2 linked regions of the Desulforapulum autotrophicum HRM2 genome follow. The protein of the gene in region 1 binds, or shares a complex with, the protein of each later gene. Links are inferred from orthologs where the notes say so. Each region holds a gene or a part of one and is shown on either strand. Other genes may lie near its edges.

The links.
Region 2: the proteins of dnaG (region 1) and dnaB are in contact, whole or in part, in a crystal structure (PDB 2R6A), measured with the Geobacillus stearothermophilus proteins. The link is inferred for Desulforapulum autotrophicum HRM2 from one-to-one orthologs. Residues at the interface, in WP_049624496.1 of Geobacillus stearothermophilus: Lys456, Leu457, Leu458, Pro459, Ala460, Asn463, Ala464, Leu467, Leu535, Leu536, Ile537, Ala538, Gln544, Glu545, Asp548, Tyr549, His552; in WP_033016901.1 of Geobacillus stearothermophilus: Ser13, Glu15, Ala16, Gln18, Glu91, Leu92, Asp94, Ala95, Val96, Pro97, Thr98, Ala99, Ala100, Asn101, Tyr104, Tyr105, Ile108.

Annotation. Positions count from the first base shown.
Region 1 is NC_012108.1:3,339,366-3,354,416, reverse strand. What follows is about bases 12,073-15,051. They hold dnaG (DNA primase), read left to right. Parts: upstream 12,073-12,647; coding sequence 12,648-14,456; downstream 14,457-15,051. Other genes in these bases: rpoD (RNA polymerase sigma factor RpoD), read left to right, coding at 14,483-15,051; hisB (imidazoleglycerol-phosphate dehydratase HisB), read left to right, coding at 12,073-12,566. Also shown: HRM2_RS14590 (DUF58 domain-containing protein), read left to right, coding at 1-19; HRM2_RS14585 (hypothetical protein), read left to right, coding at 20-562; HRM2_RS14580 (vWA domain-containing protein), read left to right, coding at 555-1,553; HRM2_RS14575 (VWA domain-containing protein), read left to right, coding at 1,562-3,358; HRM2_RS14570 (BatD family protein), read left to right, coding at 3,363-5,852; HRM2_RS14565 (dihydroorotate dehydrogenase), read left to right, coding at 5,966-6,874; HRM2_RS14560 (isochorismatase family protein), read left to right, coding at 6,897-7,436; HRM2_RS27725 (hypothetical protein), read left to right, coding at 7,853-7,993; HRM2_RS14555 (putative metalloprotease CJM1_0395 family protein), read right to left, coding at 8,052-8,705; HRM2_RS14550 (succinylglutamate desuccinylase/aspartoacylase family protein), read right to left, coding at 8,805-9,884; HRM2_RS14545 (RimK family alpha-L-glutamate ligase), read right to left, coding at 9,891-11,147; HRM2_RS14540 (ATP-dependent zinc protease family protein), read right to left, coding at 11,156-11,677; more of hisB, read left to right, coding at 11,979-12,072. UniProt on the Escherichia coli protein: RNA polymerase that catalyzes the synthesis of short RNA molecules used as primers for DNA polymerase during DNA replication.
Region 2 is NC_012108.1:2,110,998-2,126,857, reverse strand. Bases 7,964-10,950 are described here. They hold dnaB (replicative DNA helicase), read left to right. Parts: upstream 7,964-8,765; coding sequence 8,766-10,136; downstream 10,137-10,950. Other genes in these bases: hflX (GTPase HflX), read left to right, coding at 10,133-10,950; rplI (50S ribosomal protein L9), read left to right, coding at 8,234-8,689; HRM2_RS09285 (YybS family protein), read left to right, coding at 7,964-8,159. Outside these bases: HRM2_RS09330 (peptidylprolyl isomerase), read right to left, coding at 1-60; HRM2_RS09320 (Do family serine endopeptidase), read right to left, coding at 504-1,937; HRM2_RS09315 (sensor histidine kinase), read right to left, coding at 2,016-3,446; HRM2_RS09310 (winged helix-turn-helix domain-containing protein), read right to left, coding at 3,415-4,101; HRM2_RS09305 (hypothetical protein), read left to right, coding at 4,190-4,435; HRM2_RS09300 (ABC-F family ATP-binding cassette domain-containing protein), read left to right, coding at 4,439-6,232; rpsF (30S ribosomal protein S6), read left to right, coding at 6,434-6,901; rpsR (30S ribosomal protein S18), read left to right, coding at 6,903-7,154; more of HRM2_RS09285, read left to right, coding at 7,185-7,963; more of hflX, read left to right, coding at 10,951-11,791; HRM2_RS09265 (hypothetical protein), read left to right, coding at 11,858-12,079; HRM2_RS09260 (FAD-binding oxidoreductase), read right to left, coding at 12,076-13,452; chromosomal replication initiator protein DnaA, read right to left, coding at 13,449-14,858; 4-hydroxythreonine-4-phosphate dehydrogenase PdxA, read left to right, coding at 15,432-15,860. UniProt on the Escherichia coli protein: The main replicative DNA helicase, it participates in initiation and elongation during chromosome replication. Travels ahead of the DNA replisome, separating dsDNA into templates for DNA synthesis.

The sequences.
Region 1 (15,051 bases):
GGAAAGGCGGATAAGATAGATGCAGGATATCCATGATATCAGACCCCCGGTTCAGGTGGGGATGGACCCGTTTTTCCTGAAGGTTGCGCTGATTGCCCTGGCCTTGATGCTTCTGGTGTGTGTGGCCCTGTTGGTTTACCGATACCTCAGGCGAAAAAAGTCGGGACCCGGCACGAACCTGCTGATGCTTCCCATGCCCCTTCCTCCCCTGGAAACGGCCCTGAGCGAGTTGGGCTGCCTGGATGATCTCATGGTGACCCACCCAAGGTATTACTACTTCCGGCTTACTGAAATTATCAAACGGTTCATTGGCAAAGCGTTTAAAATCAAGGCTTTGGAGATGAACACCCAGGAGCTGACCTCAGCCCTCAGGGAGGTTGGTCTTGACAGGGGACTGTTCGCTGACACCCGGGAGTTCCTGCTCTGTGCAGATATGATTAAGTATGCAGGCCAGGTGCCTTCGTCCCCAATGATGAAGGGGCATCTTGCCTTTGTCAGAACCTTCGTCACCCGGGTTGGGGAAAAAAACGAGGAAACGACCGTGGAGGAAAAAGATGTTTAGGTTTGCCTCCCCGGGGTTTTTGTCCCTCATGCTCTTTGTCCCCCTGGTCATTGTGTTCCGTTCAAAACGATCAAACCCGGTCAGCATCAAAATATCAGATCTCTCCATGTTCAAGGAGTCGTTGACAACCCCTGCACTGATGGTTTCAAAGCTGCTGCCCCTGATCAAGTACTGTGCCCTTGTCCTTTTAATCATTGCCCTGGCGCGGCCCCAATGGGGTACCAGAAAGATGAACGTCAAGACAGAGGGAATAAACATCATACTGGCCCTGGATCTTTCCAAGAGCATGGCGGCCCTTGATTTCAAGCTGGACGGCGCCATTGTTAATCGACTTGATGCGGTTAAAAATGTTGTCAAGGATTTTATCATGAAACGCAGTGGTGACAGGATCGGCATGGTGGTGTTTGGGTCCGAGGCCTTTACCCAGATGCCCTTAACCCGGGATTACGATACCATTGCTTTTGTTCTGTCACGCCTTAAAATTGGTGCAGCAGGGCCGAGCACGGCCATTGGGGATGCCATGGGTATTTCCCTTAAACGCCTTGAAGACGTCAAGAGTAAATCCAACATCGTTATTCTGCTCACCGACGGCAAGAGCAACAGCGGTGAGATCACCCCGGGGGCCGCCGCTGACATTGCAAGAGAACGTGGAGTAAAGGTTTATACCATCGGGGTCGGGCAGCGGGGTAAGGCACCTTTTCTGGTGAATGATCCATTGTTTGGCCAGCGGTATGTCTACCAGATGGTGGACATGGACCATGAAGCTTTGAAGGAAATAGCCGACAAGACCGGGGGAGCTTTTTTTGCAGCGGCTGATACGGATTCTTTGAAAAAAATCTACGACATGATCGATTCCCTTGAAAAGACCGAGGTTGAGGTCAAAACCTTTGCTGAGTATGATGATCTCTACTTCTGGTTTGCAGGGGCCGGTCTGGCACTACTCTCTTGTTTTGTTGTTCTTTCAAATACTAGATTATTGAGGATTCCATAAAATTTAAGATGAAGCTTTCCAATCCCCATATGCTCTATCTTGTCTGGCTCGTTGTTTTGCTTGTCGGGGTCATGGTTTACGGCAACCTGAAAAGGGCCAGGATCCTGGCCCGGTTTGCTGCACCCAAAGCCCTTGAAACCATTGCCCCCGGCATAAACCCTGGAATTCGATGGGCCCGGATCGTTTTGATCACCCTTGTCCTTTTCTGCCTTGTGGGTGCCCTGAGCGGCCCCCTTGCGGGGTTCAGGTGGCAGACGGTTGAACAAAAGGGGGTTGACATCATGATCTGCCTTGACTGTTCCAGGAGCATGCTGGCCCAGGATATCAAGCCCACCCGGCTCGAACGGGCAAAGCGGGAGATCATTGATCTCATGGGGATGATCCAGTCCGACAGGGCAGGGCTTGTGGCCTTTGCCGGCCGAGCCATCCTTCAATGCCCCTTGACCCTTGACCACAGTGCCTTTAATCTTTTTTTGAACGCCCTTGAACCCGATTATCTTCCCGTGGGCGGAACGGATCTTGGCGGCGCCATTGAAACTGCCCTCAACGGGTTTGAAAAGGAGGTAGAGTCTGAAAAGGCCATTATTCTCATCACCGACGGGGAGAACACCACTGGTGATTCCATTGAAATGGCAAAAAAAGCGGCTGATCAGGGGGTTAAAATTTTCTGTATCGGTGTTGGCAGCCCGGAAGGGGCTCCGGTTCCAGACAGTGCCGGCGGGTTTAAAAAGGACCGGTCAGGCAAGATCATCATTTCACGGGTGGACGAGCCAGCCCTTAAAAAAATAGCTGCCATGACCCAGGGCGTTTATGTCCGTTCCGTTGCAGGGGACATGGATCTTGACCGGATCTACGATCAGGAGATTCTGGGAAGAATGGAAAAAAAGACCCTCAAGAGCGGCAGGCAAAAGGTGTGGGAGAACAGATTTCAATGGCTGCTCATCCCTGGGATTCTTCTGCTCATGATAGAAATGATGCTCGAAAACAACCGCAGGGGGATCTTTTTTTCGGCCGTTCTTGTTCCAGCCTTTTTTATCCTTAATTCCGGTGTCTGCCATGCCGATGCGTCAGCAAGCGTTAAAAACGGGATTAAAGCCTATGATGCAGGCGATTATGACCAGGCGGAAAAACATTTTATCGATGCCCAGCTGGATCGGCCGGACATGGCTGAACTTTATTACAATATCGGCGGGGCTGCCTATAAAAAGGGAGATTTTGATGCTGCTGTTAAAAATTTCACCCGGGCACGCCAGACCGATGACCCTGGCCTTAAACCCAAGGCTATTTACAATCTTGGCAATGCCCTGTATCGTTCAGGCAACCTGAAGGCCGCCATAAAGGCCTATGAGGAGCTTGTCTCCCTTTCACCGGAAGACAAGGAGGCCAGGGAGAATCTTGAATTTGTAAAGAAAAAACTTGAAGAGCAGCAGAACAAGGACCAGCAGAACAAGGACCAGCAGAACAGAGATCAACAGAACAAGGATCAGCAGAAAAAGGATCAGCAAAGCCAAGACCAGAAAAATAAGGATCAAAGGAACAAGGAACAGCAGAGTCAAGATCAACAGAACCAAGACCCGCAAGATCAGGGTCAGCAAGATCCGGGACAGAAGAAAGAACCTCCCAAGGATCAGGACCGCAAACCCGATGGTTCACCATCCCAGGAAAAAGGGCAGGTGAAAGAGGACCAAAGCCCTGGACAACAAGACATTCAATCCCGTGAACGGATGCTTAACCGTCTCAAGGATAAACCAGGACGGGCCATGATGCCGGCTTACGGCGGTGGCACGGTGACCAAGGACTGGTAAAAAAATGTTTCAAATAATTGCTCAAACCCAATATGGAATCAGGATTAAAAAGTTCGTTCTTTGTGTCCTATTGCTGGTGGCCATTCCGGCCCGGGTGTTCGGTTTTTCAGTCGAAGCCCAGGTTGATGCAAACCAGATCTCCCAGGATCGTTCCCTGACCCTCAACGTGATTGTCAAGGGCGGTGACGCCCTTGTGGATACTTCGGTTATCAAGGGGTTTAAAGTGGTGCCAAGGGGGACCAGTACCAGCGTGAGCATCATTAACGGAGCATATTCTAGGAGCGTGACCCATCAATACCTGCTCACGGCGGAACAGCCTGGCACCTTGACCATTCCTCCCCTGCCGGTGACCCTTGACGGGGAGATCGCCTACACCGATGAAATCCGGGTTGAGGTTGTCAAGGGCCAGGTGACCCAGACCGCTTCCAGGGATGTTTTTGCACGTTCAACCCTTTCGCGTACAACCCTGGTGCCCGGTCAGCAGGCAATTTATACTTTCAGACTCTACAGCGCCGTGCAGGTAGCAAATCCCCGTCTTGCCCATCCGGAGTTCAAGGGGTTTTCCGTCAAGCAGGCCCCTGACCAGGAAAGTTTTAACGAGACCGTGAACGGCCGTTCCTACACGGTCACGGAACTGACTTATGTCCTTGTTGCGGAAAAACCGGGAACCCTTGAAATCGAACCCTCAATTGTGACCTGTGACATACCGGTTGCCGGTCAGAACAGCCCGTTTAATGATCCATTTTTTGGTAATCGCCTCTTTTCCATGGGCCGCCATGAAACCCGGCGGTTTGCAACAGATTCGTTCCAGGTAACGGTCAAGCCCATGCCGGTTCCTGGAAAAGGGGTGAATTTTTCAGGGCTTGTGGGCCATTTCAGCCTTGGGGCCGGACTTGACCGCACATCTGTGCGAGCAGGGGATTCGGTCACCCTGACGGTGACAGTTTCTGGAACGGGAAACGTCATGGATGCCCCAATCCCGGTGGTGAACCTGCCCGACTCGTTCAAGGTTTACGAGGATGTTCCCCAGGAGAAAATCACCCTTACCCAGGAGGGATATAAGGGGGACAAGACATTTAAGCAGGCAATCGTTCCCGTGGCACCGGGAGAATTTTCCATTGAACCGGTTACGCTCACATATTTTAATATTGACACACAAGATTATGAGACCCTTTCAACCCCTGGATTTTCCCTTACCGTTGAGTCTGCTGCCCCAGGGGACACCCCTGTAACCCAGGCGTCCGCAAAAAAAGCCGAAGAAGAGGTTAAAAAACAGGCGGTTGAATTCATTGGCGACGATATCCTTGCCCTGAAGGAGGGAGCCGGGGTGCTCGTTGCCCAAAGATCCCTTTCTTTAAATCGCTTTGTCCTGCTTCTTGCACTGCCGCTTGTTTTACTGCTCGTTTTCCGGGTCGCAAATAATTTCTTCAAAAAAGAGGAATCCTTTGCCTCTCTCATGGAACGAAAGGCAAGGCAAGCTCTTAAAACCGCCGGGACAAAGAATTTGCCGGATCAAGACTTTCTTCGTAATCTTTATATGGCCCTGGTTGCAAAGGTGCGTTCCAGGGGCAAACTGCCTGGAGAGACCATAACTGCCGGGGAAATTTCACAGATCCTGTCAGGTGCAGGTTGCAATGACAGGCAGATACAAGCGGCCATAGCCATGCTCCACGACATTGAATCGGCCCGGTATGGTGGTGCGTTGTTTGATTCAAATCTGAAAAAAAATCTCCTCCAGCGGGTCAAACAACTTGCCCTTTGCATTGTCTGCCTGGGCTTTTTTGCTGCTGTGCCCGGGCCGGGCCGGGCCGATGATTCCGGGACCCTTTTTCTACAGGGGGTTAACCTGTATAAGGCCGGGCAGTTTCAAGAAGCAGCCGTCGCATTTGAAAAAGTTGCTGCCAATGGTATTAAAAATGGCCAGTTATACTACAATATCGGCAACGCCTGTTTAAAGGCAGGAGACCTTGGCCATGCCATCCTCTGGTATGAGCGGGCCGTGAAACTGACGCCCCGGGATCCGGACCTTAGATACAACCTTGACCATGCAAGGGGCCTTGTCACGGATGTTGCGCCAGAACGAAATATTGATATCCTGTCGCTCATTTTTTTCTGGGACAATTATCTGCCTATAGGAACGGTCGCCTATGGTGCTGTTTTTTTGTGGTTCTGTTTTGTTGTCCATATAGGGGTTCGCATGTTTCGGAGAAAAAGGGTGTTTACCCTTGTTGGTTCGATCCTTTGTGTTTTATCGGTTGTGGTCGTTGCAACGGCATTTTTTAACTATTATCACCAATATGCACAGTCCCAGGCCATCATCCTTGCCGATGGGGCCCCGGTACGATCAGGATATTCGGACGAGGCGACCGAACTTTTTATTCTCCACGCCGGAACAAAGGTGCGGGTGGAACGGGCAGAAAAGGCGTTTCTGAGAATTTCATTTTCAAAGGATAAGGTGGGCTGGGTTAAGGCCTCTTTGGCCGGCATTATATAGTGTTTGAACGAAAACTCACCCCTTTGCTGCGTTGTTTCACAAAGTTAGCAAATTATAAATCGGGCCTCACGTACTACAGTACGCTTCGGTAAGTTAGGGAAAAAAGGAATACAATGAATACAGGTGTCGACATCAATGGGGTTCAGCTTGAAAACCCTGTGATCACAGCCTCGGGGACATTTGGATATGGGGCAGAGTATAAGGATTTGATCGACCTTAATGCCCTTGGTGGCATTGTGGTAAAGGGAGTGTCGTTAAAGCCCTCCACGGGAAATCCCATGCCAAGGGTGGTTGAAACCCCGGGCGGTCTTTTAAACGCCGTGGGTCTTGAAAATGTGGGAATTGAAGGTTTTATCCGAGACAAACTCCCCTTTCTCCAGAAGCTCACCTGCCCCGTATTTGCCAACATCTACGGAAAAACCGCTGAAGAGTATGCACAGCTTGCCGCAATCATAGACAATCTTCCTGGAATAACAGGCGTTGAGGTAAATATCTCCTGCCCCAATGTTTCGGCCGGGGGCGCAGCCTTTGGTGTTGATCCAGAAGCTGCTCTGGAGGTGGTCCAGGGGGTCAGGCAATCAACCTCAAAGCATGTCATGGTAAAGCTCAGTCCCAATGTGACAGATATTACAACCATCGCCCTTGCCGTAGAAAGGGGCGGGGCTGACTCGATTTCCCTGATAAATACCTTGACCGGGCTTGCAATTGACGCTGAAACTGCAAGTCCCATGCTTGCAAATATAACGGGCGGGCTTTCAGGGCCTGCCATTAAACCTGTGGCCTTGAGAATGGTATGGCAGGTGGCAAAGGTGGTAAAGGTGCCGGTCATCGGTATCGGGGGGATCATGACGGCAAAAGATGCCCTGGAGTTTATCATTGCCGGAGCAACTGCCGTCCAGGTGGGAACGGCCACCCTGGCTGATCCCGACGCCCCGTTAAGAATCGTAAAGGGAATCAGACAATTCATGCAGAGAAAAAAGATTGCGCGACTTTCCCAGATCAGGGGAACGCTCAGGGTTTAACCGATAACCACAGGGGGATACCATGTTTGAAATTGATCGTACCGTTCTGCTGCTTATTGATGTCCAGGGCAGACTTGCCGAGATGATGTATGAAAGAAATGAACTTTTTACCAGCCTTAAAAATTTGTTAAAGGGGATGGAAATTCTTGATATTCCAGTGGTCTGGATGGAACAGCTGCCTGACAAGCTTGGCAGTACAACCCCTGAAATCGCGGAAATCATGGCGGGCAGTACCCCCATTGCAAAGCACAGCTTCAGCTGTCTTCTCAACCCTGAATTCACCCGGCGGTTTGAAACCCTCGGCCGCAACCAGGTGCTCCTCACTGGCATCGAGTCCCATATTTGCGTATACCAGACAGGGCGGGATCTCATTCAGAAAGGATGTGAGGTTCAGATCGTAACCGATTGCGTCTCTTCACGTACTAAAGCCAACAAGGATCTGGGCATCCAGCGTATCCGGGATGCAGGCGGTGTTGCAACCAGCTGTGAGATGATTCTTTTTGAGCTGATGAAGGAAGCCCAGGGTGAGGCATTCAAGAAAATTGTAAAGCTGATAAAATAACCGGCACGGCCGGAGCGAGGTATGACTCTGGCCTCAACGAATTTTGAAACACCTTCATTGATAATGCTTTGGTGAGTGTTTCATATAACCCACATGTCCTGGCGGACACAACGAAGCATGAAACACGATGATACAGGGCTGGCAATAGTACCATTCCGCCCTCTTTGGTTACCCTGACCGGAACGGTAAACGTCGGGGGGGTTTTTGCCCTTCCAGACTAAAGCGCAGGAACTGCGGGCTAAAGTCCTCAAACAGTCTGCGCTTCTTAACGCCTGGAAGGGCAAAAATCCTAACCCCTTTGGTTTACAATGTTCCGGTCAGGGAAACCAAAGAGGGCTCTAAAGTCGAGACTTTCACAATGATGTTTCGACAAGAGTTTCTTATAAACCCACATGTCCTGGCAGACACAACGAAGCATGAAACTCGACAGTAGTAGGCAGGCGGGAACGGGTGTTGCCCTGAACGGATTAAATGGCAACGGTGGACACGAGGTCCAAGGAGTTGCCATTTCCCTCGGAGCAGGCCATGGACGGCCTGCGAGAATAAGAGAAGGGTAACACCCGTTTCCGCCTGCCGGTCGAAACGAGTTTCATATAAAAAACGTCCGGCATCAGATCATGCGCTGATATTTATCCCTGTTCCCCTGGAAGGCGTTTCTGATGCCATGTTGGCATAGGCTGTTGCAGCGGTACCGGTGCCGTGGGCAGTTGCAGTGCCATCCTTTGCACTGGCGCTGCTCTGGGCCGTCACCAGGGCCATGATTTCAGCAGCTGCCTTTGCTGCAAGTGCTGTGGCACTGGCAGCAACTTTTCGATCCTGGGCCGATGGGGATGCCGGTGCCAGGGCTGCGGCCTTAATTCTTTGCATTTTTTGGGCTGTGGCCCTTGGATCGCCTGGAATGGCCGAGGTGTCGATGGAGACTTCGCCTGCAACGGCATAGTTTACGCCGTCTGGACCCCGTTGGTATTCGAGCTTTGCCCCTGAGGTGATATATTGGCCACCTGCTGCAATGTGGGCCATTTCATGGGCTCTAACCTCGGTATCTGCTTTCTTTAATTCCTGGATGAGCTTTAGATCCCTTTCCGTAAGGGCTTGGGTGCTGGCTGGTGATGTTTCCCCGGATTGGGATTGCTGTTCTTCCTGTTCCCTGCTGGCGGAGGAAGCAGGGGTGGCACCCTCTGCTGACTTTTCTCCCCCCATGGAAGAGGGCGGAAAAGATTGAACAAAACCATTTGTGGGAACGCCCTGGGAAGGGGTAATGGCTGCCATGGTTCAACTCCTGAAACCGGATAAATAAACAATACCCATAATATTAGGATAATATAAGAGGGGTAACCTTTTTTTCAAGGGAAAAAAAGGAATAGCTTTTTATTCCATGGGTGGTTCCACAACCAGAACGCTGGATGCAAGCTCTTCAGACACCCGCTGTTCAAGACCGTCGTCTTCCAGCCTGATCCGTCGAAGTTCAGACGGTTTGGACCCCCTGGGAAGCTGACCCAGGTTGCAGATGGGCTCTCCCGGGCTGATGGCCGGCAGGCTTGTCATGCCCATCACAACCGAGTTAAACGGGGCATGAACAGTCTCTTGTTCCTGGCCAAGAATGGTCGTGTTGGTAGCAAGGGGTGCCCCCTTTTCGATGATGTCGCCGGGCTTTACGTGGAACTGCAAAAAACCACCCTGCTCGGCTCGTATCCATTTTGATTTGTTGATAATTATCTGATAATCGGGGGATTCAAGATTTCCGTCGGTCATGTCCAGGCTTCGAAGGACATTTTTTATGCCCCGCACGATTGTTTCTACAATGCCTGGTTCAACCTTGAGCACCTCGCCGCCCTCCATGATAATGGTCGGGCATCCGGCAAGGCAGGCCTCCCTGCGAAACGATCCCCGGGGACCCTTTGTGTTGAGGATGATTTCAGTACCAAAGGCTTTGGCAAGCTTTTTAACCGGGGCCTGGGTCAGGTCACCCCTGACGTTGGGATAGTTTGTGCGCCGGGTTGAGGCCGTGTGCAGGTCAATGCCGTAATCGCATCTGGACACAATCTCTTCAAAAATAGTGCTTGCCAGGCGGCTTGCAAGGCTTCCCTTGGGGGACCCTGGAAACGACCGGTTTAAATCCCGACGATCCGGCAGATACCTTGAATGGCGGTCAAAGGCCAGCAGGTTGAGCACCGGAACAAGGATCAGGGCACCCCGGTCCAGGTGGAAACTTTCGTCCTGGATCAGGTGGCGAACGGCACCGGTGCCGTTGATTTCATCCCCGTGCAGGGCTGCGGTGACAAAAACTACCGGGCCGTCTTTTTCAGCACGCCGAATGTGTATGGGGATCTCAACGGGCAGGCCGGTGTAGCTTTCGCTCATGGCAAGGGTGACGTTGTGGGCGGAACCCGGAAGGATCTGTGTGTCAAACCATTGGTCAATGGATCTTTTATTTTGCGAAAGTGTCATGGTCGGTTAGTCTTCCTCTGCTTCCTGTGGAAAAATGGAGGGAGGGGTTGATTTCCCCTCTTTGAAAACTTCGTCAGCCACGGGTAAAACCGGCAGATCCTTGACCTTTGGACGGCGTTTGCGGCGGACCTTTGCCGGAATAAGATCCCGCATCAGGTCAAGCTTGCCAAAGCACAGGAGCCGGTCACCGGCCTGGAGTTGGCGATTGGATCGGGGGTTTGGAATGACGGTAGTTCCCCGGTAACGGGTCAGAACGGTGATGTCCTTGTCCCGGAGTCGGGATTCCTGGATGGTTTTGCCGATGTATTCCGAGCCCACGGGGATGTAAATTTCTGCTACCCCATACCCCTGGCTTACGGTGAGGCGCTGGCGAAGGTCTATTTCGGGAAAATCGATCTGGGCTGCAATATAGTCGATAATGGCGCCTGCAATGTCAAGCTGGGTGCATGCTTCAATGCCCTCAAGCCCGGGAGAAGAATTTACCTCCACCACCTGGGGGCCGTTTTTGCCCTCGAGCAGGTCAACGCCGGCCACTTTCAGGCCCATGATCTGGGCTGCCCGGACGGCGGTTTCGCGGTACAGGGCATCCAGAATGACAGGTTCGGTAAGCCCGCCCCTGTGAACGTTGCTGCGGAATTCCTGGCCCTGGGCAACGCGGCGCATGGCACCCACCACCTGATTGCCCACCACAAAGGCCCTGATATCCCTTCCCTTGCTTTCGGCGACAAATTTCTGGATCAACACGCTCTGTTTCTGGCTCTGGAGCAGCTCAATGATGGCTTCGGCAGATGAAACCGATTCTGCCAGAAGCACGCCGATCCCCTGGGTCCCCTCTATGAGCTTGATAATTACCGGGGCGCCGCCCACCCTTTCGATTGCCGGAAGTACATCTTTTTTGTCCCGGACAAAGGTGGTTTGGGGGATGCCTATGTGGTGTCGACTCAGGATCTGGAGGCTGCGCAGTTTGTCCCTGGAGTTTGAGATGCTGGCCGATGAATTGGCGCAGAAAACATCCATCTGCTCAAACTGGCGGACGACTGCTGTACCGAAATAGGTGATGGATGAGCCAATCCTTGGCAGCACCGCATCGTAGGAAGAGAGACGTTTCTGGCGAAAATAAAGGTCGGGCTTTCCCTGCTCAAGGTCAATGGCGAACTTGAGGGTGTTGAGCACCTTGACCTGGTGTCCCCGTTGTTCGGCCGCTTCCGTGAGGCGACGGGTGCTGTAACATTTGGGGCTGCACGATAGAATTGCAAGTTTCATATGGTTCCTTAAGATATCTGTCCAGTTTTTTTTTGTTTTGTTTCCGGACAAGGGCGTTTTTTAAAGGTGGTTTTGGCCTTTTTGGGGGGCTTTCCGCCGTAGTAGGATCTGCCCGCATCAACAAGGAAGCGGCTTCGAAACGCCTCCCGGCCAAGCAGCATGCGAAATCCCATGTTACAGCGGTTGGCAAGGGTGAGTTCCACGGGCCAGGTGACACCGAGCAATTCCACATTGGTCACAATGACAGGTCGCAACTGTGCAATACCGCTTGAGCTGCGAACGGATCTTACCTCGAGCACCCTGGCCGTAACTTCCACACGCCTGTCTGTTTTGTTCTGGGTGGGAATTACCGTGAACCGCACCCAGTCTGCACCATCCTGTTCAAATATTTCAAGATGCAAGGCGTGCAAGGATGACGATCGTGCGCCCGTATCCACTTTGGCCTTGATCCGTTTGATGCCAAGATCTGGCAGGCCTACCCACTCTCTCCAACCAATGACGGATAACCCTGGTTTTTTTTGTTTCACCATTCCCGTTATCGGGTTTTCTTTTTTTCCCGTTTAGCTTCTTTCTTTTCCTTGGCCGTTTTCTGGGGTTTTTTCTTTACCGCTTTTTTTGTATCTTCTGATTTTGACATGGGAAGTTCTCCTTGGGGTGAGTGATGAAAAAAGGGCAGAGAGCACTGCCGCGATCAAGCAAACGGTCATAAAATTATTGACACCAGGTGGGTGATGATTGTATAATTTAAAAATCCGCACTTAAACTGACAGAACTCTTTATTGGAACCAATTACATATAACAGCAACCGGGAATATGCAAGGCTAATTTTATATGGAACGAGCAGCTACAATAGACCGCAGGACAAACGAGACAGAGATTGAGGCAGGGTTTCAGATTGACGGATCTGGCAAAGCCGACGTTGCAACGGGCATTGGGTTTTTTGACCATATGCTCACTCTTTTCACCGTGCACGGTTTTTTTGACCTGACCCTCCGGGCCCGGGGGGACCTTGAGGTTGATTTCCACCACACGGTTGAAGATGTTGGGATTGTTCTGGGTCAGGCCCTATCCCGGGCCCTGGGGAAAAGAGAGGGTATCTGCAGATATGGTCAGGGGGCTGTTCCCATGGATGAGGCCTTTTCACGGGTGAATGTGGATCTTTCCAATCGGCCCTTTCTTGTGTACCATCTTCCGTCAACCATCCGTTCCCAGGGCCCCTTTGACGCCTATCTTGCCAGGGAATTTTTCAGGGCCTTCAGCGTCCATGGGGGATTGAATCTTCACATCAATGTTGACTATGGTGAAAATGAACATCATATACTGGAGTCGATCTTCAAGGCCCTTGGACGGGCTTTGAATGTGGCTTGCAAACGCCATGAAGGGTTTATCGGAACCCTTTCAAGCAAGGGACTTCTCTGATTCTGTGTTGACATTTGGTTGTCAGTTATTAGATTGATAGTTTCATAAATTGAATACCCGGTTGGAGCCACCCTTTTTTAAATGTTAATTCCCCAGGAGAAAATTTCAGAGATCATAAACGCCTCTGATATTGTTGAGGTCATATCTGAAGTTGTACTCCTGAAAAAGTCGGGTAGAAACTATTTTGGACTGTGTCCGTTCCATTCTGAAAAGAGTCCGTCGTTTTCCGTGAGCCCGGAAAAACAGATTTTTCACTGTTTCGGGTGTAGTGCCGGCGGAAATGTGTTCTCCTTTTTAATGCGGCACCACGGAATTTCCTTTCCAGAGGCAGTCAAGATGGCTGCCGCTCGGTATAACATTGTGGTGGAAATGGGATCTGTCGACCCTGAAAGAAAACGGCGGATTGCCCTTAAAGAGGAATTGCTGAGGCTCAATACCGCTGTGATGAAGCATTATAAGGTGCTTCTTACGGACAGTCCCGGTGCCCAGGGGGCAAGAAACTATTTGAGGGACAGGGGAATCACCCCTGAAACCATTGATACCTTTTCCCTTGGCTATGCAGAGGATCGCTGGGATGATATGGTTCGGTTTTTCAGACACCTCAAGCTGGGGCGAAACCTGGCCGAACAGTCCGGGTTAGTCCTTGAAAGGGCATCTGACAGGGGGGGTAAAAAGGGGTATTATGATCGGTTCCGAAACAGGATTGTTTTTCCCATAGTGGATACGAACATGCAGGTGGCAGGCTTTGGAGGTCGGGTCATGGATGATTCCATGCCAAAATATTTAAACTCTCCTGAGACACCTGTTTACAGCAAGGGGCAGATTCTTTACGGGCTTCATCTTGCAAAGCAGTATTGCAGACAGGTAGATTGTGTTTATATTGTAGAAGGATATTTCGATTTTTTGTCGCTTTTTCAGAACGGAATAAAGAACACGGTGGCAAGCCTTGGCACGGCATTGACGGTTGATCATGTCAGACGGCTTAAAGGCTTTGCCACCCGGGCGGTTCTTGTGTTTGACTCGGACAACGCAGGTATTAATGCGGCAAAAAGATGCGTTTCAACCTTTGCCGCAGAAGGTGTTGATGTAAGAATCCTGGTGCTTCCCAAGGGACATGACCCGGATTCCTTTGTCAACTCAGAAGGTGCAGATGCCTTTAAACGGGCTGCAGACCAGGCCATGTCTGTGATGGATTTCTTGACAGATACGGCCATGAAGAAACATGGTTCTTCCGTTGAGGGTCGGATTGCCGTTCTTGAAGAGATGAAACTGCCCCTTGCCCGGATTGAGGATAGTGCGGCAAGATCCCTGTATGTGAGGGGGCTTGCCGAACAGCTCGGGATTGATGAATCAGCCGTTCTTGAGCGGGTACGCAATGTGGTTTCAACCCAGGGGGGAGGGCAACCCGTGTCCCTGCCTGGCAATGGTGATTTATCTGACCCGGATGATTCAGGCGAAACACTTGAATCTTATAGAAGGGAAGAGCAGATGCTTGCCATGATTATTCAACACCCCGAGGTAGGGCGTGAAGCCTTAAATCAGGGCGTGCTGGACCATTTCTACTGTGAACGGTTCCGGCGGATTGGCAGAATTGTTGCGGAACAAGATGGAAACGAAGGGATGATGGCGGCCGATCTGATGGCTGCCATGGCAGATGATCAGGATCGACAGCTTGTGGCCTCCCTTGCCATGATGGACGGTGGCCTGGAAGGCGATGTTCTGGAAAAAGCTGTTTTTTTAATGAAAAGAATTGTCAAGGTGAGGGTTAAAACAGAAAACACCCTGGCAAACCAGATAAGAAGAGCGGAACAGGGCGGTGATTCCCGGCTTCCTTTTGAACTTTTAAAAAAGCGTCAAAAAGAAATCCGGAAATTGCATGGTTATGAATAATAAAAAGCCTTTTGGAGGCATTTTTTATGGCAGCAGAATCGGTTGAAACACAGGAGAATAAAGCTGTTTCTAAGGAAGTACTAAAGAAACTGATTGAACGGGGAAAAAAAGAGGGTTCTCTCTCCTATGCCGAAATAAATGAGGCCATTTCGGAAAATTTGAAATCTTCGGATCAGATTGATGATATAATGGTGAAGTTCAAGCAGCTTGGAATTGATCTGATCGACACGGACAAGGGGGAAAAGCCTAAGAAGAAAAAAGTGAAAAAGGTTGTTAAGTCGGCTCGTCTGAATGATGGTGCTGATGACGGCGATGATGATTCCGAGGCCCCTCCTGGCAAAAAATCCAAGTTTGGCAAGGCAACGGCCGCCGACATGGAATTCGGAACGGTTACCGACCCTGTCAAGATGTATCTCAGGGAGATGGGGATGGTGACGCTTCTCAGCCGTGAGGGTGAGATCGAGATTGCAAAAAAGATCGAGGTGGGTGAAAGGGAGGTTCTCAAAGGACTCCTGGCAAGTCCCATTGCCGTTGATCATCTTCTCTCCCTTGGTGGGCGCATGGAGGCCCAGCAAAACCGGCCTGAGGATAGCAG
Region 2 (15,860 bases), 1.2 Mb from region 1 along the record:
AAGTCCCAACAGGATTTTAATTATCCATGACCCCGTATTTTCACGCATTAACTTGAGCATACACTCTCCTTACTTTTCAAATAAATAATTTCAGATACAAACCTGTCTTTTACCGTTTTATAAGAGAATGTGTCAATACTTTCTTGGACAATGTGCCAGCCAATCTTTTTTTTTAGCCCTGCTGCATTTTTTTATTGACACAACCTTTGCCATAAACTATAAGTTGCGAAGTTTTTTTGGGGGGCTGTAGCTCAGCTGGGAGAGCGCATGGCTGGCAGCCATGAGGTCAGGGGTTCGATCCCCCTCAGCTCCACCAAAAACATATTAGAAATTGTATTCAGGTTCTTTACCCGCCATGGGTTAAAGGACCTTTTTTTGTCTGTATTTTTGCTGCACGGACCTTCAAATCCTGCTGGTCAAACAGCAAAACCGGTTAGAACAAAAAAGGCCCCAGGTGTGTTTACACCCCCTGGGGCCTTTTGTTTCAATAAAAAGTTTTATCCCTATTGTTTAGTAAAGCGCACCGCAATGAAGCTTGTGTTGCCCCGCCTGAAAAGAAGCTGAACCGCCTCACCTTTTTTGATCTTAGCAAGGGTTGCAACATATTCATCCATGGTTTTCACCCGGATGTGATTCACCTCACTCAAGAGATCCCCCTGCCGGATACCACTTGCAGCGGCCTTGCCTTCGGGCTCGATGTCGGTGACCACGAGTCCACGAACCTCCTTAGCATACCCAAGCTGTTCCGCATTGGTAGAATCAAGGGCCTGAAGATTCAGCCCGAACTCATCAAAGCCCGATTGAACAAGGGCCTCTCCCTGTTCAGAATCCGTTCTTTTTACCAGCACGACAAAAACGGTCTTTGCCTTACCGTCCCGTACAAGGGTGACAGGAACCTTGGAACCAACACCCAGACCTGCAATGGCAGTGGACAGATCCCTGCTCGATGTTACGACATCGCCCTTTACGTGGGTGATCACATCACCCGGAACAATGCCTGCCTTGTCTGCCGGATCACCTTTATATACCTTTGCCACGAGCACACCGCTCTTTTCCTTGAGATTGTAATACTCGGCAAGCTCAGGAGTGATATCCTGTATGGCCACACCCATCCAACCCCTTGTCACCTCTCCTGAACTTCGAAGTTGATCCACGATACCCGCTGCAAGCTTTGAGGGAATGGCAAAACCAATGCCCTGGCCCGATGCCACGATGGCCGTATTGATGCCCACCACTTCACCCTCAAGATTAAGCAACGGCCCGCCGCTGTTGCCAGGGTTGATCGAAGCGTCAGTCTGGATAAAATCATCATAGGGTCCTGACCCGATAATACGACCCTTGGCGCTCACGATTCCGGCCGTAACGGTCTGCTCAAGGCCAAAGGGACTCCCAATGGCAACCACCCAGGTTCCCACTTCAAGGACATCGGAATCCCCCAGTTCAAGGTAATCGAGCCCTTTGACATCTATCTTGATCAGGGCAAGGTCAGTCTTGGAGTCTGTGCCCACCATCTTTGCATCATACTCCTTATCATCATAAAGCTTCACCTTGATTTCATCGGCCTCGGCCACCACATGATTGTTGGTTACGATGTAGCCGTCACTGCTGATGATAAAACCTGAGCCAAGGCTCTGCTGACGATAATCCTTCTGGGGCTGCTGGCGAAGAAAGGGTTCGAAAAATTCCCGGAACGGGTCTTTGTCGCCAAAGGGCTGGCCATAAAAATGCTTAAACACCCGGCCGCCCTCCTTTGTGACCTTGACCGTTCTGATGTTGACAACAGCGGGCTTTGCATGTTTAGCAAGTTCACTGAAACTTTCTGGCACCATGACCACGGACTTACCCAAAGCCGCCGTTGCCGGAATTGATACAAACGCCACCATGGCAAGGGCTGCGGCAGAGAGAAAAAAAAGACGAATTTTCCTGTTTAGATTCATTATTAGCTCCTTTCCCGGACGTGCCGGAATTTAAAATAATCAGTACTGGGCATAACTATAATGCATAACACCTGACTGTTAAGTGACCGGAACATTATCTTTTGGTAATCTTAGAGAGAAAACGCTGCCTTTGCCTAAGACGCTCTCCACGCAAAGGTCGCCCCCGTGCCCCCGGGCAATGGCACGCGCAAGACAAAGCCCGAGCCCTGCGCCTGATTCACTCCTTGAGGGATCAACCCTGAAAAACCTGTCAAAGATTCGCTCAATGTCTGAGACTGCTATGCCTTTACCCGTGTCATGGACCTGAATCTCGACCCTGCCCCCCCCGGCGTCGACCACTTCAACCCACACCCTTCCCCCACAAGGGGTATATTTAAGGGCGTTGTCAATAAGATTGGTCAGGGCACGCTGAATCATCCCCCTGTCCACCCTGGCAACAACAGGCGCTGGGACAGTACACTTGAGCAGAATATCTTTATCCTCGGCAACCGCATCAAACAGATCGCACGCCTCGTGGACAAGTCCTGAAAGATCAACGGGTTCAAATCTGAATTCTCCTTGGCCGGCTTCGGCCCTGGATATCACCAGCATGGTGTTGATCATGGACAAAAGCCGGTCCACCTCTTCAATGGTCGAAGCGGCCATGGATTCAAAGGCCCCGGAATCCTTATTGCCCACAAGGGTGAGCTCGGCAAGCCCCCGGATACGGGTAAGCGGACTTTTAAGGTCATGGGCGATGTTGTCCCCCATCTCCCGAATGTTTGCCACAAGACCTGCTATCCTGTCCAGCATGGTGTTAAAAGTCTTGGCCAGAAGGTCCAATTCGTCCTGGCTGCCCGTCACCGGGACCCTGGCTTCAAGGTTGGTTCCTGAAATTCTCTGGGCCGTGAGCGTAACCGCCCCCACCCCTGCCAGGGCTTTTTGGGACAAAAACCATCCACACACGGCGGAAATAAGGACAACAAGGGTCATGGCAACAAAAAAGACCCGCTTAAAGGCCTTTAAAAAATGGGAATAGGTTTCCATGGCAAGTCCGGTCTGGAGAATTACTCCGGGCCCTGACAGATGGTAGAGCACCCGTATTTCCTGGGCATCAGGTCCGGCCCGAACGGTCTCGAATACATTTTTTTGACCCATGACCAGCTTCTGAAGCGCCTCTTTTCCCACCTGAATTTCCTTCCAGTATCCCATGTGGGACGAGGCAAACACCTCGCCATTGGCGTAGAGGAGCCTGAAAAAGATCTTTTTCTCGCCTGCCGCCCTGGCCTCAAGAATGGCAAGTTTTTTTACACCACTGATCCCCTGGACATCAAGAACGGCGGAAAATCGGCCGGCCTTATCAACAAGATCCAGGTCAAGCCTTGTCAGAATAGTGTGTGCCACAAGAAAATAAAAAAGAACAAACACAAGGCATGAGGAGACAGAGAAAATGCCTGCATACCAGAGGGTCAGCCTGAAGGCAATGGTTCTGAAAAGATTAGGCAGGCTTTTCGCGCAGCGCCAGGACATATCCGGCCCCCCTTACCGTGTGGATCAGCTTTGGGTGAAATCCCTTGTCGATCTTGTCCCTCAGGCGGCACACCCTTGCCTCCACCACATTGGTCATGGGATCAAAGTTGTAGTTCCAGACATGCTCCATGATCATGGTTTTTGACACCACCCTCTCCTGGTTTCTCATGAGATATTCAAGAAGAGAAAACTCCAGGGGCTGGAGCTCCACCACCCTGCCATCCCGGCGCACCTCCCTTTTCATCAAATCCATGACCAGTTCCCCATAACTAAGGGTTGTCGGGTCAACAACACCGCCGGCCCTTCTGATCAAGGCCTGAATTCTTGCCAGAAGTTCAGAAAAGGCAAAGGGTTTAGTAAGATAATCATCAGCCCCGGCTTCTAACCCCCTTACCCTGTCGTCCACCCGGTCCCTTGCGCTCAGAACAATCACAGGGGTGTTGAATCCCCTGGCCCTGAGTGTCTTGATCAGGGAAATTCCGTCAAGGCATGGCAGCATCACATCAACCACAATCAGGTCGTTCTCTTCAAAACAGGCCATGTGAAGCCCATCCTGACCATTGACTGCATGGTCAACGGCAAATCCAGCAGCACTAAGCCCCTTTATGACAAAATCTGCAATTTTGACATCATCCTCCACCAGTAAGAGTCTCATACGCTCCCCGTATTGCTTTAAAATAGAAAAAGAAGTATAGTATGTCAAAAAAAACAACCAATGACAACTACGAGGCATTCAGCTTTTCATGAAATATTACTGGTGGCCCCTCCAGACAGGACTTGTTCTGCTCTCCCTGTTTTTCCTGATCTTTGGCGTGGACCTTCTCATGGGAGCTTACTCTCTGAAAGATCCATTCAGCTTTATCATGACCTTTTTTGCCGCATGCCTGATCATTCTCATCAGCCTTACCCTGTTTGCAGGATTCATCATCCGCATGGTAGGGGTTTACAAACAGCTAAAAAACAACACTATAAAAGAGACGAAACGATAAACCATGACACTTGTTTTCAGCTATCGATCCATTTTCAAGTCCTATGGAGATCAACCGGTTTTTGACAATCTGACCATCAACATTGAAGACACCGAACGCCTGGGTCTCATCGGCGGTAACGGCTCTGGAAAGTCAACCCTCCTGGAACTCATTGCCGACAGGGACACCCCGGAGAAAGGGGAGCGTTACCTGAATAAAAACACCCACCTTGTCTACCTTGCCCAGCAGGACGAGCTTGATCCGGACAAGACCATCCAGCAAACCCTTGAGGATGGCCTGGCAGGGGAAAATATCCACGGCCAGGAGCGATACCGCCGCGTAAAAAAAATGATCGGGGTTGGCGGTTTCACAGACCCATCACAAAAATGCAGCGCTCTTTCCGGTGGCTGGCAGAAACGCCTGACCATCACCAGAGCCCTTGGCCTTGACCCTGACCTTTTTCTCCTGGATGAACCCACCAACCACCTTGACATCAGCGGCGTCCTCTGGCTTGAATCCATACTCAAAAACCCCAGCTTTGCCTTTGTTGTGGTCAGCCATGACCGTGCATTCCTCGAGTCCGTGTGCACGAATATCACAGAGCTTGGCCGATGCTATCCCCAGGGACAGATCAGCGTCAAGGGTGGGTACAACACCTTTGAACAGGAGCGGACCCGGATTCTTGCCACCCAGCTCAAACAGGAGGAGGTCCTTACCAACCGCATGCGGAGGGAAACCGAGTGGCTCAGGCAGGGTGCAAAGGCGAGATCCACCAAGGCGCGCTACCGAATCGACCAGGCAGACAAGCTTGGCAGCGAACTTGCCGATGTGAAGCTCCGGAATCGGCAGACCACCCGCATTGACATGGATTTTAATGGAACCAACCGAAAGACCCGGCGACTGCTCACCTGCCAGGGAATTGAAAAATCCCTGGGCGGAAAGCAACTTTTTTCAGATATCACCCTTGAGCTTGTTCCAGGAACAAGGCTTGGACTTGTGGGTGACAACGGGTGTGGAAAAACCTCATTGATGAACATCCTTGAGGGAACACTTGCCCCGGACAAGGGCGAGGTTAAACGGGCCGATCAGCTCAAGGTTGCCGTATTTGACCAGAACAGATCACGCCTTGACCCGGAGATGACCCTTAAACAGGCCCTGAGCCCGGCTGGAGAGGCCGTTATATACAGGGGACAAAGCATCCACGTGGTCTCGTGGGCAAAACGCTTTCTCTTTACTGCGGACCAGCTCACCCTGCCCGTTGGCAGGCTTTCAGGAGGCGAAAAGGCAAGAATCCTCATGGCCGAAATCATGCTGACTCCGGCCGACCTTCTTCTCCTTGACGAGCCCACAAACGACCTTGACATCCCCGCCCTTGAGGTCCTTGAACAAAGCCTTGTGGAATTTCCCGGGGCCATTGTCCTTGTCTCCCATGACCGGTTTCTCCTGGATCGGGTGGCAACGGGCATCCTCTTCTTTGACGGCAAGGGAAACGCCACAGCCCACGCAGACCAATCCCAATGCCTGGCAAAGAAAACTACTCCCAAAAAAAAGAAAAAGACGACCCGGACCTCCGGCAAAAAAGAGACCCCTTCTGCCAAATTCTCCTACAAGGACAAATTTGAGCTCGAACAGATCGAACCTCAGATCCTGGCTGCTGAAGCCCAGGTGGCAACCCTTGAGGACGCCATGGCAGATGTCACAGTCATGTCAGACCCAGACGAACTTGCAAGGGTGTGCACCGAGCTTCAAAAGGCCCACAGCCAGGTCGAGCAACTCTATGCCCGTTGGGAAGAACTCGAGGCGCTCAAGGCACTCTAATGAATGCCCACTCCCAAAATTTGGGTGTTGACCATTAAGGGGATCAATGCTATATATTTATCCTTTTATCGGGGTATATTTTTAATTTATCCCCACAGGGCGCAGGGGACTGATCGTGAATCCGTCTTTCCATTGCGCTATTTTTAATCCTTGCTCCGATGGGAACAACCGTCGGGGCTGAAATCCGAGAGGAAACAGAGTATGAGAATGTATGAAACCATTTTTATCACTGATCCCGATCTTCAAGATGAAGTTCGGAACACCCTGTTTGACAGATTCAAAGGAATCCTTGAGCAGGAAGGTGGGATTCTGGCCAATTTTGATGACTGGGGAAACAAGAAACTTGCCTACGAAATCGCCAAGAAACCCCGGGGTCACTATGTCTGCATGACCTACGGCGGAACAGGCACCCTTGTGACCGAGCTTGAGCGTAACTTCAGGCTTGACGATAAGATCCTGAAATACATGACGATCCTCCTTGAAAAGGACATTGATCCAGAGGCACTCAAACTTCAGATTGATGCCGAAGCTGCGGCAAAATCCGAAGCCGATGCCGCCAAAGCCGAGGCCGATGCTGCCCGGGTCGAAGCCGAGGCCAAGAAAGCTGAAACAGATGAGACCGATGAAACTGTAGACGCTGAAACCCCAGAGAATGAGGAGGAAAATTAGGATGGCCTTTCAGAAAAAGAACCCAAAAAAAAGATTTTTCCAGCGTCGTAAAGTGTGTCGGTTCTGCGCCGACTCCACCCTTGAGATCAGCTACAAGGATGCCAAGGCCCTTCGATCCTTTATCACTGAAAGGGGCAAGATCATTCCCCGGAGAATCACCGGCACCTGCGCCAAGCACCAGCGGGTTCTGTCAAGCGCAATTAAACAGGCAAGAACCATTGCCCTTTTGCCCTATGTTGGAAAACTGAGTTAGGACCTGCAACGGTCCCCAGCGGAGAGAATATTGACCCGTCTACGAGCAATACAACCGGTGGTACGAGACGTCATGACAGGGATATCCATCTGCCTTGTCATCTTCTGCACAACCATCTACCTGCCGCTGCTCGGCTTCTTCCTTGCCCTGGTTCTTCCCATGCCCATCACCTTTTACAGGCTCAAGCTTGGCAGGAACCTCGGCGCCATGATAATGGCAATAGTCTGTGCTGTTATCGCCGGTGTCACAGGAGGATCGCCCCTGGACGTGTTCTTTTTCGGCTCTCTGCTACTTACCGGTTTTTTCCTTGGGGAATTTATCGAAATGCATGTTTCAATTGAGCGAACCGGGTTTTACACCTGCCTTACCTCAATGGGAACCAGCCTTGTCGTTTTTTTCCTCTACACCCTTACAACAGACCAGGGGATGTTCCAGCTGGTGTCGGACTATGTGGGTGCCAACCTCAAGATGACCCTAAGCCTCTACTCAGGCATGGGGATTCCCCAGGAGAGCATCGACCTTGTCTCAAAATCCATGGATACCATTCACTATGTCATGACCCGGATCATGCCGGCTCTTTTTTCCGTCATGATCATGATGGTTGTGTGGGTGAACACCCTTTTCATCAAAAAGATTCTGCTGAAAAAGGGACTCCATGTTTCCCAGCTGGACGGACTCAACCGGTGGAGAGCACCGGAAAAACTCGTGTGGCCGGTCATCTTCTTTATTCTGCTGTTGCTGGTTCCAATACCCACGACAGCCCTTAAGATCATGGGTCTGAACTGTATTCTTGTAATTATGCCCATCTACTTTTTCCAGGGCATTGCCGTTGTCTCGTTTGTGTTCGAAAAACGACGCTTTCCTGGAATGCTGAGGGTTTTCATCTACAGCATCATCGCCATTCAACAAATTTTTTTATTTGTGATTGTGGGACTTGGCTTTTTTGACACATGGATAGATTTTAGAAAACTTGGTGCAATGGGTGAGGGAAAAGAGCAAAACTAAAACAGACCCGAATTCAAACAGATCAGAAATAAGTTCCAACCTGACGTCAGGTTGAACCTTTATCGGAGGTTGAAATGAAAGTAATACTAAAAGAAACAATCGACACGCTCGGCATTGTCGGTACAGAGTGGGATGTGGCACCCGGATATGCCCGCAACTACCTTTTCCCCCAGGGAAAGGCCATTGAGGCAACCCCCCAAAACCGCAAAATTATCCAGCAGGCAAAGGCCAAGTTTGATCTTCAGATTGCAAAAGAGAGAAAACTTGCCCAGGAGATGGCAGAACGGCTCAAGAATGTTGAGTGCACGATCAAAGCCAAGGTCCACGAGGAGTTCAGGCTCTATGGATCCATCACCTCCCATGACATCAAGGATGCCCTTAACGCCCAGAACATCATCCTTGAACGCCGGACTATTCTTCTGCCCGAGCCCATCCGGGAAACCGGTGAGTACAAGGTCCCCATCCGGCTTTACAAGGATGTTGAACCTGAAATAACCGTCAAGGTTGTGCCCGAAGAAAAGACCCAGTAGCATAATTGCCACGCTTGGGATAATCCGCCGCCATGGCGGATTATCCCAAACCCACAAAGGTAATGCCTTTCCCGATATGAAAGAAACGCCCCACAAAGACCCCCTGCTCACCAAGGTTCCTCCCCACGACATTGACGCGGAAGAGGCGTTGCTCAGCGCCGTCCTCATTGACAATGAAAACCTTTTTGATGTGATTGACCTCTTAAAGCCTGAAGATTTCTATAAAAAGGCCCACAAGCGAATCTTCAACGCCATACTCGAACTATTTTCAAAGGATGAGCCCGCAGATCTTGTCACTGTGGCCACACGCCTCAAGGAAAAGGACGAACTCGAATCTTCAGGCGGTGCAGCACTGCTTGCATCCATTGCCGATTCGGCTCCCATGGCCGTCAATGCGGTTCACTACGCAAAGATTATCAAAGGCAAATCCTCCCTCAGAGCCATGATCTCCAGTGCATCGGCGATCATCGAGCGATGCCTCAAGGACCGGGGCGATTTTGAGGACATCATCGATTTTGCAGAAAACCAGGTGTTTAAAATTTCCGAATCAAAGGGGGGCCAGGCGTTTTCATCCCTTGGCCAGCTCATTGACATGAACATCGACACCCTGGAAGAACGCCAGGGATCGTCGGGTGGACTTTCAGGGCTATCCACCGGGTATTCACGGCTTGATTCCCTGACCTCCGGCCTTCAAAAATCCGACCTCATCATCCTTGCGGCACGACCCAGTATGGGCAAGACCGCCTTTGCCCTGAACATTGCCAGAAACGTAGCCGTTGAAGAACGGGTGCCCGTGGCCGTGTTTTCCCTTGAGATGTCAAAGGATCAGCTGTCCATGCGGCTGTTGACCTCTGAATCAAGGATAGACTCCAACCGCCTGAGGACCGGATTCATCAGCCAGGAAGATTGGCAGAATGCCACCGATGCCGCAGGCATCCTCAACGAGGTACCCATCTTCATCGATGACACCCCCAACATTTCGTCCCTGGAGATCCGGGCCAAATGCCGGCGACTCAAGATGGAAAAGGGTCTCGGCCTTGTGATCATTGACTATCTCCAGCTCATGAAGGCCCCGTTCCACTCGGACAGAAGGGACCTTGAGATTGCTGAAATTTCAAGGAACCTGAAGGCCCTGGCCAAGGAGCTTGAAATTCCAGTGATCGCCCTTTCCCAGCTCAATCGAATGCTCGAACAACGGGCCGAAAAACGACCGCTCATGTCCGACCTTCGTGAGTCCGGCGCCCTGGAGCAGGATGCAGACATCATCGCCTTTATCTACCGGGACGAGGTGTACAACAAAGAAGAAAACAACCCCAACCGGGGCAAGGCTGAAATCATCATTGCCAAGAACCGAAACGGCTCCATTGGAACGGCCCATATGGCATTCATCGGTGCTTATACCCGTTTTGAGGAACTTGCCAGAGAGTCCTATCAGGGATACGAATGAAAAAAATCTTTGGTTCCACCACCGGCCTTTCCGCCCACCAGATCAAGGCTCTTGAGAATCTCTACCTGTTCAACACAACACCGGAAGACCTTATCTCCAGGGATCAGCTTGATGCCCTGATTGCCGTATCAACGGATATCCGCCGCCAGGTCGGTGTTCTCATTGCAAGGAACGGCAAAACCGTCCATGTCATTGCCGGAGAACCCCACAGGATCGTTATCCCTGACACCCCGGACTTTAGAACCCTTCCCGGCCGTCTCAAGGGGTTAAGGTGCATCCATACCCATCTGAATGAGACGGACCTCACCCGGGACGACCTCACCGATCTTGCACTGTTGCGCCTTGACTTCATGGCCGCGGTCTCAATTTTCACCCCCAAGGGTATTGGCAAGACAGATCAAAACCGGACACCGCCCATCACCATTTATTCCAGCCACATTCTTCCAGGAGACGGAGATGAGCCCTGTGCACCCATGGCGCCCCTTTCAAAGGACGATCTCAACATTGGCTGCCTGGAAAGAATCCTGGCCATCGAAGACGAGCTTGCCAGGCAGGACGCAAGCTACACCGTGGAAACAGGCGAAGAAAAGGCCCTGTTGATCAACATCTTCACCGACCAGGTGAAAGATGCCGTGGCCTCCCTTGACGAACTCAAGGAACTTTGTCGCTCCTCGAACATAAAGGTGCTGGATACGGCCCTTCAACGACGAAAAAAAATTGATCCTAAATTTGTGGTGGGACGGGGAAAACTTGCCGACCTTGTCATCCGTGCCCTTCAAAAACATGCCACAATGCTGGTCTTTGACAGGGAGCTCAACCCCTCCCAGATTCGGTCCATCACCGACTTTGTAGAGATGAAGGTTATTGACAGGACCCAGCTCATCCTTGACATTTTTGCCCGACGGGCCAAAAGCCGGGAGGGCAAACTCCAGGTGGAGCTTGCCCAGATGAAGTACCTCCTGCCCAGACTTGCCACCAAGAACACAGCCATGTCAAGACTCACCGGCGGTATCGGCGGCAGGGGACCAGGGGAAACCAAGCTTGAGATCAATCGCAGGAGAGTAAGGGATAGAATCACTCGACTGTCCAAGGATATCTCGAAAATCAGAAAGCAGCGCTCCCAGCAGCGCTCCCAGAGAAACCGCAGGGGCATTCCCGTGATCTCCATTGTCGGCTATACCAATGCAGGGAAATCAACCCTTCTTAACACCCTGACCAAGAGCGAGATCATTGCCGAAAACCGTTTGTTTGCAACCCTGGACCCCTCATCAAGGCGACTGAGGTTTCCAAAGGATCTCGAGGTGATCATCACCGATACCGTGGGGTTTATCCAGGACCTTCCCGAGGAACTCATGGAAGCATTCCATGCCACCCTGGAGGAGCTTGAGGATGCCGATATTCTCCTCCACGTGGTTGACATCAGCAACCCGAGGTACGAGCAACAGATGGGTTCGGTTGAACGTATTCTAAAGGAACTCGGCCTTGAAAAAACGCCTGTCCTGTACGTGTTCAACAAACAGGACAAAATAGCGCTTGCCGACTTTGACAACCCCTGGCTTTTAAACCAGGGGTCCCTTGTCTCGGCTACACGTCCCGAGACCTTGAAACCCCTTGTGAGCCGACTTGAATCCATGATCAGGCAACAAACAGGTTGACCACCTTCCCTGGATTGATTATATTACCCACCAACCTTACATCAAACAATGAAGATGGAATACAAAATGAAATTTATTGATACGGATGATATTCTGGTAGACGATTCAACAATTGACGACTCAAGGGACGATCTTGAGTGTTTCGGGGAGTTCAGCCGGGACGATAAGATATGCACCAATTACTGCTCTTGCTCCATCCGATGTGCCATTGAACAGAGCCAGAACCCAAAGGTAGACATTTTTGATCATATTCTGACCCTTGACTTTTTTCCAGCCAGGATGCACTAGAAAATCTTCCCGGGATTCAACAGATTCCCGGGATCAAAGACCTGTTTTATTCCCCGCATGATCTCTATTTCCGTCGGCCCTACCTCCTTTAAAAGGTAAGGTTTCTTTGTAATGCCAACCCCGTGTTCACCGGTGATGGTTCCGCCCAGACTAAGGGTTGCGTCAAAAAGCGCGTCCACAGCTGCCTCAGCCCTTTTGAGCTGATCCTTGTCCCTTTTGTCATACATGATGTTGCAGTGGATATTCCCGTCTCCGGCATGACCAAAGCTGACAACGGTAAGGCCTGAGCTCTTTTTGATGGACTCAATTTTTGCCACCATATCGGGAATCCGGTTGATGGGAACAACAATATCTTCATTGATCTTGTTGGGCGCTATTTTAAACATGGCAGGAGACAGCGCCTTCCTGGCCTTCCAGAGCTCAGCCGCCTCTTCAGGGGTCCCGGCCACAACAACGGCGGACGCCCCCTGTTTGTGGCAATAGGCTTCGACCTTCCGGGCATCAACCTCAACGGTTTCCCGGGAGCCGTCCACCTCAATGATGAGAATCGCCTCAACGGTACCGGGAAGGTCAAGCTTGACATCCTTTCTAACACAGTCGATGGATGCCCGGTCTAAAAATTCCACACACCTTGGCACCACAGATTCCCGGATAATGCCCGACACGGTTTCAGCGGCCTTTTTGATGCTGTCAAATACAACGGCCATGGTTTTAACCGCCTCGGGAAGGGGAATAAGCCGCAGGGTAACGGCCGTGACAACGGCAAGGGTGCCTTCAGAGCCCACGATGAGGCGGGTGAGGTCATAACCTGCCACCCCCTTGGCCGTTTTAACACCGGTGTGGATAATCCGGCCCGACGGCAGAACGGCCTCAAGCCCCAGGACATAATCCCGGGTCACACCATACTTAACGGCCTTGGGACCACCGGCGCATTCGCCGATATTTCCACCAATGGTGCAAAACGAAGCGCTTGCAGGATCCGGCGGATAGAACAATCCCCGCTGTTCAACGGCCCGGTGCAGATCACCGGTGACAACCCCCGGCTCCACCCTGGCAATGAGATTTTCAGTATCAATTTCAAGAATACGGTTCATCCTGCCCATGGCCATGACGATACCGCCGCCCATGGGCAGGGTGCCTCCGGTCATGCCAGAGCCGCTTCCCCGTGGAGTTACGCATACCTTATAGCTGCTGGCGATCTCAAGTATCTTTGACACCTCCAGGGTAGCTGCGGGAAAAACGACGATATCCGGGACAACTGATCGCCCCGTTGCATCAAACGAATGACAGACAAGCTCTTCAGGCTCCCGGGTAATCCTTTGCTTTCCTGTTACCTTTTCAATGGCTTTATACAGGGAGTCAAGGTCTGTCATAGGGCTTTTCCAGATTCAATCTTTCGACACAGATAATTCATCTGCTCGGTAAACCCACCCTGCTGCTTGAGCTTCTTTTCCACGGCATTTATCGAGTAAATGGCCGTGGCATGGTAGCGGTTAAAACTTCTGCCAATGGTCTTCAAGGGCTGGTCTGTATATTTTCTGGCAAGGAAGATGGCCATCTGCCGGGGTTTGACCACAGTTTGTTTCCTTGAGGTGGAGACCAGCTCTTTTTCGGAAAGGCTGAACTCGCTGCACACCAGTTTTTTGATCACATCAACGGTGATGTTCTTTTTGTTCCTGGAGATGGTTGACAGTACGCCCCTGGCAAGGTTGATATCAATCTTTTCACCCAGGAGGGCGCTTTTTCTGGCCACCCCCATGAGGCCGCTCTCAAGCTGGCGGACATTGTCACAAAGCTCCTGGGCAAGGTACTCGGTAACATCGTTGGGAATGACAAACCCGTCATATTTTGATTTGTTCTTAAGGATCTTCACCCGGGTCTTGAAATTTGGGGGGTCAATCTTTGTGACCATGCCAAGGGTGAGCCTTGATTTAAGCTGTTCGTTCATCTTTGGAATGTCGTCGGGAAGATAGCAACCGCTGAAGATGATCTTTTTCTCAGCATCCATGAGATAATCCAGGGTCATGGCAAGCTCCTTCTGGGTGGCGTCCTTGCCGGAAAGAAAATGCACATCTTCAAGGATCAGCACATCGCATTTCCTCCGATACTTTTCCTTGAAACCGTTGATGGTGTTATTTTTAATCGACGAGACCATTTCATTGGTAAAATCCTCGGCCGTCACGTAGTAGACCTTGTCAGAGAATCCCTGGGAAATCACATGGTGACCCACAGCCTGGGAAAGATGGCTCTTGCCAAGCCCTGTATCCGACAAAAGATAGATGGCACCGTTGTTCACCGACGAGGTCTGGGCCAGGGACAGGGCCGCAGAATAGGCAAAATCGGAATTATCCCCCACCACAAACCGATCAAAGGTATACCCCTTTTTGAGCATCCTGCCGCTGTCCGATCTGATGTTCAACCCCGGGAGTGCCATCTGCATGGGTCGGCTGGGGCGCCGCGGAAAGCTTAATAATGGCGTTTCACACTCTCCACCATTTACAGGCTGGGTTGCAGCCTTGGAGGCCTTCTTTTTAACGCCCTTGGTTTCGACCATCAGGTCAATTTTTATCTGGCCCAGGCCCAGTTTTGTAAACTGTGCCTCAATCCCTGCAAGGTAATTCTCCTTGATACGCTTTTTTGAAAATGAATTGGGACATGACAATGTCACTTCATTGCTGCCTGACGCCTGATACCCCATGGGTTGAATCCACATTCGATAGCTATGGTCCGGCAAAGAATGTTTCATCTCTGATTTTACTCGTTCCCAGTATTGCTCCATGGAATTTTATATCTCTCTTTTTACGCCTGATGGCTAACATTTCACCCGGAAAGTGTGTATTCACGGGTTATTAGACCAATATCGAATTTTAAGGTTAATCGGAATGAAACTCTTTGTATTTCATCTGCCCCCCCAAGTCAAATCGGATAATCCTTTGTTAGGGAAATATTAGTTTCTGATTCACACCAAGGCATTACCCACTGATTTTACAGACTTTATTTTCGTGAAACATTTTTTTTAGCTTTAATTACAGCAACTTCCCCAATGGGCTCATTTTTCATGTAATAATCATAGTTTCGGCAAGTACCACCCCCTTTTAAAAAAATAGTTTCCTTTAAATTACTCCTGTTTTCTATTCATAGCTTCTGTTTTTATTATTTCAGCCCTATTCTACCAAAGGGTATGATTTTTCAATGGTTTCACAATATCCATCCCGTTGAACCTGTTCCAGGGTATGTTTTTGGATTTTTTGTTTACACAGATTCCAGCCGGTAGTATGATTTATTTTTAATTTTCAGTAAAACAGCTCATTATTTCCGGCAACCTGCAAGACATCCAAAGGAGCACTTTTCCATGACTGACAACCGTCCTGTTATCGGCATCACAATGGGGGACCCCGTGGGTATCGGGCCGGAAATCATTGTTTCCGCCCTTGATGATCCATTCGTTTACACTGTTTGCCGTCCCCTTGTGCTTGGTGATGAAGGCGTGATGGAAAGGGCCATTGACCTGAAATCCGCCCGAATGGATGTCCACACAACCGACACCCCGGCAGGCGGAAAATATTGCCACGGTACCATGGATATTGTACCCTTGTCCCGACTTGATGCTGCGACCCTTCTGGCCGGACACCCCACCCCTGGCACCGGAAAGGCAATGATCGACTACATCACCACGGGCGTGGATCTTGCCATGGACGGGAAAATTCAGGCCATTGCCACCTGTCCCATCACCAAAACCGCCATGAAGCTTGCCGGATCAAAATTCCACGGTCATACCGAA